2 regions of the Nonomuraea sp. B19D2 genome follow, and region 2 is predicted to be linked to the other one. Evidence: riboswitches for the same ligand, from Rfam matches in the RefSeq annotation. Region 2 holds a riboswitch; the other holds the start of a gene.
What was found. Region 2 has a riboswitch for cyclic di-AMP ahead of ABN273_RS46780 (glycoside hydrolase family 25 protein). Riboswitches for the same ligand answer to the same signal wherever they lie in the genome.
Positions count from the first base shown of each region.

Region 1 (5,678 bases), on a different contig from region 2:
AACCCCTCAGCCTGAGCGCATCCGGCTCCGGTGAGACGTTCGGCAACACGACGATCATGAACGCGCCCCCACCTCGGCTCACCGACCAGCCAGTCGCCGACCAGGTCGCGATGGTGTACGCCTACCTCCGCAGCGTCGAAGGCCGTCTCAACCAGCTCATGACCTCCCTCGCCGACGAAAAGAGCGCGAGGGACAAACAACTCGCCGAACTGGCGGCAACCCTCCAGGGCCGCTTCGACAAGCTGGAAGATCGCATGATCGAGCAGGAACGCCAGGCAGCCCGTATCGACGCTCGCGGCCTCCCGGTAATCGCCACCGGCATCGTGCTCAGCGGCATCCCCGAATGGCTGGCGGCGCTCCCATTGCGCATCGGCTGGGCCCTTCCGGTCATTGGACTCCTGCTGACGGGCAGAGTGCTGGGATCATTGCGCCCGAACTCCTCATGATGGCTGCAACCCGAGCACGCCGACCCACTGGCTGAAGCAACACGCCGACCGCGGCGACACCTTGATGCTCCACTCGCGGCACGAGGACAACCCAGTCCTGTTCCATGACGACGGCACCCTCACGGAGGTGGGCGCTGACTACATTGGCAAGCTCGACCGGCTCACTGGCGTTCGCTGCCACCGACTCCGGCATGGCCTGGCCCGTGCATACGCCACGGCGGTGGAATCAGCGTTGACCTGGAGTCGGCGCAACTACGCGCGCTTCTTCGGGCAGAGCGCCAGAAGCAGCAGGCAACGCGGGCGCTGCGCCAGGACCGGGGGAACCCGTCCGAGGGGCCGCACAGGTGGCACAGGCGGCTTCACCGGGGGTGGTATCTCCGTTCACGGTGTCTGAGCGCGGGCTGCCTCAAGCGCTCTGCCATCCACTGGCCTTCCACCTCACCACCGGGCAAAGCAAGCGACGCACCGGCCTCCGAACAAGTGATACCGAGAAGGAGCTTGGCTTGCAGGCCATGCTCACCACCGTTGGCCACGACCGAGCAGTCCTCGACAGCGCCATCCGGCGTACCGTGACCTCGCGAGAATGCTTCTGTTCGTGCACGTGCTCGCCCTGCCGCAACGCCATCGCGGTCTGCCGCAACAAACGATCCCGTCCACGGTGCACGGGCGGGCAGGGCTTGTCGCCGGGCTTGACCGGTGGGACGGGCCGTCCGGCTATCTGCTGGTCATGCCCGAACGCCGTCACCGCTTGGCAAGCCGTGGTTCAGCCCTGCTCGTGGCGCTCGGATTTTCACCCCCAGGCAATCGCCCATGCTGGGCGCACAACGCATGATCGGGACGGGGCCCAGTCGGCCCCGTCCCGATCAGTTGCGCTCGTTCAGGCCTTGTACTGCGGGTAGCCGTAGCCCACGACCTGCGACGTGGGCCGGATCCGCTCCTCCACCTTGCCGTTGCCGGTGTTGCCCTCGACCGTGGTGATCGTGCCGTCCCCGTTGTCCTTCTTGACCAGGCCCATGTGGTCAATGCTGTCGACGGTCTTGTCGTCCCAGGAGAAGTAGACGACGGCGCCGGGCTTGGCGACGGTGCCCCACCGGCCGTTGTTCTGGAACCACTTGGCCCAGGTGATGGTGTAGGCGTCCCAGCCCATGGTGGGACGAGCGCCGGCCTTCTCGCCGATCCAGGAGACGAACATCGCGCACCATGGAGCGTTCGCGTACGCCTGGATGTTCCCCCCGTCACGGGCGACGGTTTCCATGGCGCGGGGCGAGGACATGTACCACTGGTGGAACGGCGTGCCGCCACCCGCCGCGTTCTCGGTCACGCCCACTTGGGATTCCGCGATCTTGATTACCGCGTCCGCCGTGACCTGTGCGGGCTTCTGCTGGGCGACCGTGCGGTCGTTCTGGTGGTCCGCAGCAAGGGCGGGGGTGCCGGTGAAGATGGCCCCTGCGGCGACTGCGGCTCCAAGCACCAGCCGGGGACTGTTCGCCGACCCGAAGGCGCGAGAAAGTACGTTCTTGGTCATGCTGGGGTTTGCTGCTCCTTGCTTCCATGCCGCCTACCGGGTTAGCTGACGGGTTCGGGCCTGGAAGTGCCCTACGGAACTGCCTCGCGGGTGTTCCGATTCACCCCAAGAAATTGGGTCCCCGGTTCCGCTCTCTTCGCGGATTCGGCGGCCGCACCCTGCCCTGCGGGCATGCTGCCGTACAGGTGGAGCGCGGTCTCGGCAATCAGGGACGCACCTCCCCGCGTAAAGCAGTTGTGCTGGTGCGGCCCCAGGTCCACCAAATGTAAGAAATATGCATAGAACGGTGCAAATCCGGTTTGACCAGATGTGGCAGAATCCCTTGCCGGGCAGGGGTTTTGAGCGCGATTTTTTACCTTTCCGGTGCAGCGACATGACTGCTGACCACTACGGCCGTCCGTACATGCCTTCTCCTGAGTCGACCAGTCCGACCCGGCAAGTGGCCCAGACCAGGGAAGTCGACCAATAAGAATCACTACGATGGCCGGTAGCATCAACGGCATGATGCGCGGTCTAGGGGAGCTCGAGTCCACCATCATGGAGGTGATGTGGGCCCGGCGACGGCCTGCCTCCGTTCGTGAAGTGCTGGAGGAACTGCAACAGCAGCGCACCATCGCCTACACGACCGTGATGACCGTGATGGACAAGTTGCACGCCAAGGGTTTGCTCAAGCGCAAGCCCGTCGGCCGTGCCTATATTTACGAGCCCATCTCGTCGAAAGAGGCTTACACAGCCGATCTGATGCGGGCCGTGCTGGCAGGTAGCGGCAACCAGGCCGCCACACTCGTGCACTTCCTCGAACGGCTCACCCCGGAGGAGGCGACCGCGCTCCAGGCTGCCCTGCAGGTGTTCCCTTACAAAGGCGGGCCGGCGTGATCGCGGCCGTCGTCCTGGCGCTCTATATAGTGGCCGCCGCGATCTGGTTGCCGAGACTCATGCGAGTAGCCTGGCCGGGCTGTTCGAAGCGTGTGCCGCCATGCTCTCCGACGGCGAGGGCTTGACGGCGGCCGGTGCGCTCCTGGTCGCGGGCGCCACAGTCGTCCGTGTGCTCTCGTGCGGCGCCGTCGTCCTGACCAGGACCGGCATGGAACGACGCGAGCACGCGGAGCTGCTCGCTCTGCTCGGCCGGCGCGACGGCGACCTGGATGCGGTAGTGCTCGACCATGACGAGCGGCTGGCCTACTGCCTGCCGGGCAGGAACGCCCAAACCGTGATCACTACCGGTGCGCTGCGGAGCCTCTCGCCCGAGCAGATCGCCGCCGCACTGGTCGGCCTGGCCACCGGCCGGACGTCCGCCTTCGCGCTCGGCACCGGTGGGGAGACCGCGCTGGTTCGCGTACGTCGTATGCTCCATCCCGCATCTCCGCTCAAGCGGGTAGAACGCCTGGCCGGGGTGCTCAGCGTGGGACTGCTGCTGAGCGGACCGACAGCGGTCGCCCTGGTGCCCGGCGTCAGCTCTTTCCTGGCCCACCACTGTCATTCGCTCCTCACGTTCGATCCCTTCTCGCAGGTATAGGTCGTAGACCTCGGAGAAGAAGTCCGCCCACGTGTCGCCGTCGGGGAGCAGCCGCAGGGCGGGCGGCTCGTACGGGATGACCGCTCGGTAGATGTCGGCCACGCCGGGCGCCCCAGTGATCAGGACCATCAGAGGGCCGATGCCGTGGATCTCGTAGTAGAGGCGGGCGTCCGGGACTTCAAGAGAGCTCATGCGGTATGGATGCCTTGTCGGCTCTACGATTTTGCGAGACATGGTGTATATATCAGATACATAATGCTCATCGGAGAGACCGAACGACACTTCCATGACTGATACGCCACACGGGCCGCAGGAGGAGCTCTACAGCACTCCGCTTCCCTGGGACACCGGCCGCCCGCAACCGGCGTTCCTCGACCTCGCCCACGCCGGCGCCATCCGGGGCCGGGTGCTGGACGTCGGCTGCGGCACCGGGGAGCACGCCCTCATGTGCGCCGCTCGTGGCCTGGACGCCACCGGGATCGATCTCGCCCCCAGAGCGATCGACCGCGCCCGAGACAAGGCGCGCGAACGGGGACTCACAGCGCGCTTCCTCCAGCACGACGTGCTGAGGCTGGCCGAGTTCGGCGAGTTCTTCGACACCGTGCTGGACTCCCTGGTGTTCCACATCTTCGGCGACGACGAACGGCCCCTCTATGTGGAGAGCCTGCGCTCGGTCGTCAGGCCGGGCGGCCGTCTCTTCCTGCTGTGCTTCAGCGATCAGCAGCCCGGCGAAGGCCAGTACGGGCCGCGACGCGTAACGCGGGAGGAGATCGTGGACGCGTTCGCCGACGGCTGGAAGCTCGACTCGATCGAGGCCAGGACCATCGACAACACCGCCATCCCCGACGGCGTCCTGGCCTGGCTCGCCGCCATCACCAGAATCTGACCACGCGAAAGGACCGCGATGCCGACCGCCGAAGCGCACATCACAACCGATCGGGCCAGCCGCTACCTCGTCCAGCTGTGCCGCCATGCCAGCCAGATGGGGCACGGCTTCCCCAGCCACGCCAACCGCGGCCCGCACATTGGCGGCGAACGCCCGAAGAACGTCGAGGCCAAGTGGTCCGAGACGGATGGCACCATCAGCCTGGACTGGGGCACCTGCACCCTGCGGGCCACTCCCAAGGAGTTAACGCTGCACGTCGAGGCCGTGGACGAGGACGGCCTGCAGCGCATCCAAGCCCTTCTCACCAGGAACATCACCAGAATAGGCCGCCGCGACAACCTGACTGTGGAGTGGCGCCATCCCGACGGAACCACCAGCGCCTCCTCTGTCCCCCTACGCAGGAGGCGTCACACCGCGGTCGCCCTCACATCGGCCGCCGTCCTGGCCGTTGCCGTGCATATGGGGCTGGGCGCCGGTGTGCTGACGGTTCCGCACTGGGCGGGCTTGGGCGCGGACGCCGTGCTGGCGATGATCCTGGCGATGGTCCTGGCGAAGGGCGCTCTCGTCGCCATCCACCTCCGGCGCCGCCGCACCTCCTCCAGGGCCCGCTGAAGAGCCGCGACCGCCAGATGGAAGCCGTCGCGGACCGCCTGTCTCGGCTCAGCTCTCTCTAAGCGCTGCCAAGGTGAGCGCGACCAGCCGCTGGACGGCGTCCTCGGCGGGCAGGGCGGTGGCCGCCTGCAGAGCATGCAGGCAGAACATGACCAGTTCGTCCGCCGGCACGTCCGCACGGATCTGCCCGGCCCGGGCGGCGTCGGCGAGCGCGTCGCGCAGCATGGCGTGCAACCGCTGCTGGGCCTGGCCGACGTCCTCGGACCGGTGCAGGAGCGCGACGAGATCGGGGGCAAACCCGTGCCGTGCCATTCGCTGGTGCATCAGAGCGTACGTCTCGAGCATGGCCACGAGCCGCCGTCCGACGTCGCTCTCGCGCTGGGCGGTCTGGGCGAGGTGCTCCAGATGTGCGGCAACCATGCGACCATGCCAGGCCAGCAGGATCGCCTCGACGTCGGGGAAGTACTTGTAGAGCGTCGCACGGCCGATGCCGGTCTTCTCGGCGATCTGCGACATCGTCACCCCCAGCAGCCCACGTTCCCGCACCAGCTCGACGGTGGCGTCAAGGATCGCGTCATGCACGGTACGCCGGTGGGCCTCGATCGTCTCGTTCCACAGCTTCGGCATCCGGCTAGTCTACGAACTGTCGCATACCTGACAGCATGTCTTAAACAAGACTCTCCTGATTCCCCG
Region 1 is NZ_JBEFAK010000036.1:26,948-32,625, forward strand. It holds gene ABN273_RS43115 (hypothetical protein) at 1-446, shown strand, start outside; gene ABN273_RS43120 (hypothetical protein) at 1,030-1,278, shown strand; gene ABN273_RS43125 (CHAP domain-containing protein) at 1,324-1,971, opposite strand; cyclic di-AMP (ydaO/yuaA leader) riboswitch at 1,987-2,131, opposite strand; gene ABN273_RS43130 (BlaI/MecI/CopY family transcriptional regulator) at 2,452-2,847, shown strand; gene ABN273_RS43135 (hypothetical protein) at 2,870-3,679, opposite strand; gene ABN273_RS43140 (class I SAM-dependent methyltransferase) at 3,774-4,373, shown strand; gene ABN273_RS43145 (DUF2218 domain-containing protein) at 4,392-4,985, shown strand; gene ABN273_RS43150 (TetR/AcrR family transcriptional regulator) at 5,034-5,612, opposite strand.
Region 1: another riboswitch for cyclic di-AMP. It lies ahead of ABN273_RS43125 (CHAP domain-containing protein); the one in region 2 lies ahead of ABN273_RS46780 (glycoside hydrolase family 25 protein).

Region 2 (5,678 bases):
CGGCGAGGTCGGACCAGGCCTGCGGCCGGTTGGCGCGGACACCGAGGTTGCCGTACATCGCGACGGTCGGGGTGAAGCGGCGCCGGTCGATCCGCAGCGCGCGCGGGATCCAGGGCTTGATGAGGTCCATCGCGTCCTCCGGGGAGCCGGCGAACTCGGCCACGACGGCCCGCATGACGGCCACGGCGATCCGGTCCGTCTCGTCCAGGGAGGTCTCGCGCTCAGCGCGGTCCAGCAGCTCGACAGCCGCGGCGGTGAACCCGCCCTGGGCGGCGGCGTGCGCGGCGCTCCACAGCCGCCGTCCCCTACGCGGGCCGTCAATCGTGAGGTCGGCCGCCCGCGACAGCGCGGCCATGGCCGCGGCCGGGCCCCCGCGCAGGGCCGCCTGTTCGGCCGAGCGCTCGAGCTGGTCGGCGGCGTGCTCGTCGGGCCCGACAGCGGCCTGCCCGAGGTGCCAGGCATGGCGGTGCTGGTCGGCCGGGGCGTCGAAGGCCGCGGCGAGGGCACGGTGGATCGCGCCGCGCCGGTTGCCCGTGGCGCTGTGGTAGACCGCGGATCGGATCAGCGGATGCCGGAACACCAGCCGCGTCCCGTCGTAGGTAAGGATCTCGTCGAGCTCGGCCCGGTGCAGCGGGTCGGTGGCGAGCCCCAGGGACGTGGCCGCCTTCTCGATGGTCTCGACGCTGCCCGAGCCGTCGGCGGCGATCAGCTGGAGCAGCGGCAATGATTCGACGTGCCGCGCTCGGATCCTGTCCAGGAACGACCGCTGCAGCCGATCGGTCATGGCCGGCGGCTCCGGCGTCCCCTCCGGCGGGATCCTGCTTCCGGCAAGCTCGAGCAGGGCCAGGGGGTTCCCCTCAGTGACGGCCAGCAGGCGGTCCTGCTCGCCCTCGCTGAGCCGCCGCCCCCCTGCGCGCTCGGCCAGCAGCGCCCTGGCCGCTTCGGGCTTGAGCCCCATGAGCGGGATGCGGCGCAGGTCCGGCAGGTCGGTGCTGTGGCCCTCGTCGGCGCGCGCGGCCAGCGCCAGGGCGACGGGCTCGTCGTCCAGCCGGCGGGCCACGAACGCCATGGTCTTCAGCGTCGGCCGATCCGCCCAGTGCGCGTCGTCGATCACGCACAACACCGGCTTCTCGCCGGCCGTCAGGGACAGCAGCGACAGGGTCGACAGACCCACCAGGAACGGATCGGGTGGCGCGCCGTACGCGCGCCCGAACAGGACGCGCAGGGCCTGCGCCTGCGGGCCCGGCAGCTCGTGGGCACGCCCGAGCACGGGGAGCAGGAGCTGATGCAGCGTCGCGTACGCGAGCTCGGCCTCCGGCGCGACACCGACCGCGCGAAGCACCCGGAACCCGGCGGCCTGCTCCAACGTGTGTGACAGCAGCGCGGTCTTCCCGACCCCGGGCTCGCCGTGCAGTATCACCCCGCCGCCGCGTCCCTCTGCGGCGTGCCGCAGCAACGACTCGAGCAGTTCGCTCTCGTCGTCTCTTCCCAGCACACGCCGAGCATAGAAAGCACCGGCACCTGTGAACAACGCGGGCGTACCCCCAAGACCGGCGACCTCGCCGATGCGGCGGGGAGACGGGTCTCATGGCGCCAACCGCATCACCCTGGCCCGTGGAATGACGCATGTTCACAAGAGGAACGCCGGGATAATTCGCCCCATCCGTGTCGGCGGGCCACCAAATTTTTACCAAGTCCCACAACCCCTACAGGCACGGCACTTCAGTGCAGTTCAGCGGCCGGCACCCGCGAATCCAATTTGCCCTATTTGCGTTATCTACGGACATATGTCTATCTTTTGCCTCATCGCGACACAGATGTGACGACCTTTCGCCGCATCGTTGCCGCTTGATTGACCGGACCGTCCGCTGCCCTCCGGGGCGGTGTACGGCCGCCGAATCCGCGCCTCGCGGAGCCGGGGACCCACCTTTTGGGGTGAATCGGACGCCAGCCCAGGCTGCGCCCGTAGGGCACTTCCAGGCCCGAACCCGTCAGCTAACCCGGTAGGCGGCATGGAAGCAAGGAGTCAATGTCGTCATGCCCGAGCCTCGGCTTGCCGCAATCGCCCACACCCTCAAGAATCGCCTCGATCCCCACACCAAGCGCCTCAGCTTCGCCGTCGCCGGTGCCATCCTCGCCGGAACCACCGTCATCGCGGGCGTGGCCACCACGGCGCTCGCATCGGCCACCAGCCACGCCCCGGCACACGAAGCCCACCCTGAGAGCGGACCTCTCACCTACGGTCTGGACATCTCCAACTACGAGCCCCTGTACGACTGGAATGCCAGCGAGGCCCAGTTCGGCATCATCAAGGCGACGGAAGGCACGAGCTTCCGCGATGCCTCCTTCGCCAGGCACTGGCGCGAGCTGGGCAAGAAGGGCATCGTCCGCGGGGCCTACCACTACGGCCACCCCGGCAACGACCCCATCGCGGAGGCCGAGCACTTCCTGTCCGCGGTGAACTCGCAGCCCGCCAAGCCCGGCGACCTGCTGGTCCTCGACCTGGAGACCACCGACGGCGAGTCCGTCGCCGAGGTCAACGCCTGGGCCAAGACGTGGCTGTCGTACGTGAAGACCAAGACCGGAATCACCCCGATGTTCTACAGCGGCTGGAACTTCGCCAACGCCTACGGCAAGGGCCTGGCCGAATACCCCCTGTGGGTCGCCCACTACAGCAAGGCCAAGGGAGCGGTCACCCCGCCCGCCGACTGGAAGTCCTGGACCATCCACCAGTACACCGAGTCCCCCATCGACCAGAACGTCTCCGCGCTGACCGCCGACCAGTTGCGCGGCCTGGGCCGCCGCGCTGTCTGAGCAGCGCAAGGAAAGGGACCAGCCTCGTCCGCCGGTCGTCACCGGCGACTCCCGCGCCGCCGCACCTGCCCCTCCAGCGATCCACCGGCCGCACATGCGGCCTGGAGCCGGTCACGGGCGGCGGCGCCCCCAGGCCCGCAGGCCGACGGCGCATGCCCTTGACCGGGTCGCCGCGCGTTCCCCCAAATGGATAAGCGCCGGCCGCTGCTGCGCTGCGCCGACTGTGGTGTGCGCCAGCGCCGGCAACCCTGGCCAAGCCCTCGCCTGGTCCGGTCGCGGCCGGGGGCTCGACGTCACCGTCGTGGCATCCCGCTTCGCGCCCGCGGCCTGGAACTCGTGGACACCGTGCCGCCGTTCGACGCCGTCCTGATCGCCCTCGGCGGCGGGGCGTCCGCCCGTCACCACCGACTCGACCGACACCATCGCTGACGGCGTCGGTGTCCCGTCCCGGCCGTCCTGGACGACCTCCTCCTGGTCGCCGATGACCGCGGCGTTTGGTGCTTTAGCAGGTCACCGCTTCGGGAGCGTCGGCTGGGATCTTCGGCATGGACTTGACGATCTTGGTTTCCAGTACTGCGCTGGCGTAGCGGAGTACCTCCGTGCCACCGCGCGGCGGCTCCGACAGGTGTCGCGAGCCGAGGAAACGGTAGGTGCCGGGTTCGAAGATCAATTCGGCGCGCTGCCATCCGTCTGGGCCCTGATATCTGATCGAGGCGCCGACGCCCTGTCGCCCGGCCAGGTCGGTGAGGTCGGTGCGCATGGTGGCGGTGGGTATCTTGGACAGCGCGCCGAGCACCGCCGCACGCAGGCCGGGACCGGGGAAGGGGTTTCCGGCCAGGGTGACGAGACGGCTCACCACCGTGTGCTCGACGAGCCGCTCGATCTGATCCTTGCTGGGCGGTGCCGTGCCGGGCTCGGGCCGTTCGTTCCTGACCGAGGCAACGGCGTCCGCGCGAATCCGGGCGAGCAACTGGTCCGGGTCGGCGGGCAGGTTGCCTTTACTGGTCGGTGAGAGCACGTTCACGGTGCACGGCCCGGCGCGCTGGAACTCGACTGTGCCCGGGGTCTCCATACTGGTCGGGGCCTGGCCGGTGTGCGTGCGCAGCTTGCCGTAGGTGAGGCGGGCCAGCGCGCCGTCGGGGTCGGCGGCGGGAATCCAGTACTCGCGGTTGATCTCCTGAGTGACCTCAGAACGGCTGTCGCGACCCCATACGGTCATCCAGGTCTGTTCCGTGCGGTTGACGTAGAGGATCTGGCCCGGCTGTGGCGCTTGTTGCTGGCCGGCGGCCGTGGCCGCCTCCTGGAGCAGTTCCGCCGCGTTGGCCGGGGTCGCACCGCCGTCAGCACCGGTCAGGAAGGCGACTGCGGCGACGGCTGCCGCCAGGCCGACCGCGGCCATCCGGAGCAGGAGGCGGTGCTTGCCAGAGCCGGTACGAGGCGTTCGTTCCGCCACCGCCTCGGCTGCGAGCAAGTCCTTCGCCTTGGCGGTGGCCGTGGCGGAGGGGCCGGGCAGCGTGTCGTGGAACGTCTTGATCTCCTGCAGGTCATCGGTCATGACGGCTCCTCGATGGTGATGGACGTGCGGAGTTTCCTGCGGGCCCGGTTGAGCCGCGAGCCGACGGTGCCGCGCGGGACGCCGAGCGCCTCGGCGATCTCCTCGTAGGTGAGCTGGGCGCAGGCCACCAGCAGCAGCACGGTCCGGTCACCGGGCGAGAGCGCGGCCAGACCGGCGGCCAGGCGCGGCTGCATGACGGCGGCGGACACCCGCTGGACCACACGCTCGTCGTGGCTCACGACGTCGGTGACCTCGGCACTTCTGGCCAGGGCGCGGTACCTGCGGGCCTCGGCGCGCCGGTGAGCGTCCACCAGATTGGAGGCGATGCCGTACAGCCAGGCGCGGGCATCGGGCCGGGATAAGTCGTAGCGGGTACGGCCGCGAAAGGCCCGCAGGAACGTCTCTGCGGCGATGTCGTCCGCCGCCGATTCTCCGAGACGGAGGTGCACGTAGCGGTGGATGGCCTCGTGGTGCCGGTCGAACAGCGCACCGAACCGCTCAGGATGGCGTAGTGACACCTCGATGAGCTGTGCGTCGGTCTCGGCGGTTGGCGGAGCCGACTGCGGAGGGGGAGCTGGCATGCCTGCCCTTCGGGGAAGAACCATGGACACGCCTATTTCGCTGTTCCCCTGATTTGTATTCACACCCAGCAGATCATTTCTACACCTGATCTTCTGCACGCGGCTTCCGCCGGCCCGAGGGCGGACGCGACGGCCCGCGACCAGATGCCGCAGCTGCCCTGCACAGCCGACTCCGCAGGGACAGGACGGGAGCGCCTGGCTCCTCGCACTATGCTGCGAGAGCTGGTCAACGTGCCTTCCGCTATGCCTAGCGCGACCATGGCGATGGTGTGGCCGACGACCACGACGGGGGCCGGTGGGGCAACAGCGAACAGGATCAGTGGTACCGCGTTAGATGGCCACGGCGAGATTGCCGAGCAGAATCGGACGTCGGGTGCGGAGGCGCGCGGCCGCCATCGAGCCGGCCATCACGCCGATCGCGCCGCCCTGCAGAGTGAGGATCCAGATGCCATCGCCGCCCAGTTCCGCGATCGCGATCGCCGGACCGAGAGTGAACAGCACTGCGCGGCACTGCCCGAGTCGGGCGCTGCCACCGGCGGGGCCGTTGTCGGGGACGAAGACAGAGTGCAAGCCGCCGGCGTGATCGGTGGTACGGCTACGTCGGACCGCTGCCTGTGCTTCGAGCAGGGCAGTCAGGGCGGTCCGAGTACGTCCGGGGTGATCAGGGCGCGGGCGGTGGCGGCGAAATAGTCCTCGGGGGCGGCGTCGGCTAGGCCGAGGATGACGCT
Region 2 is NZ_JBEFAK010000043.1:83,772-89,449, reverse strand. It holds gene ABN273_RS46785 (AAA family ATPase) at 1-1,495, opposite strand, end outside; cyclic di-AMP (ydaO/yuaA leader) riboswitch at 1,883-2,025, shown strand; gene ABN273_RS46780 (glycoside hydrolase family 25 protein) at 2,038-2,814, shown strand; gene ABN273_RS46775 (CU044_5270 family protein) at 3,317-4,369, opposite strand; gene ABN273_RS46770 (RNA polymerase sigma factor) at 4,366-4,950, opposite strand; gene ABN273_RS46765 (hypothetical protein) at 5,281-5,451, opposite strand; gene ABN273_RS46760 (TetR/AcrR family transcriptional regulator) at 5,583-5,678, opposite strand, start outside.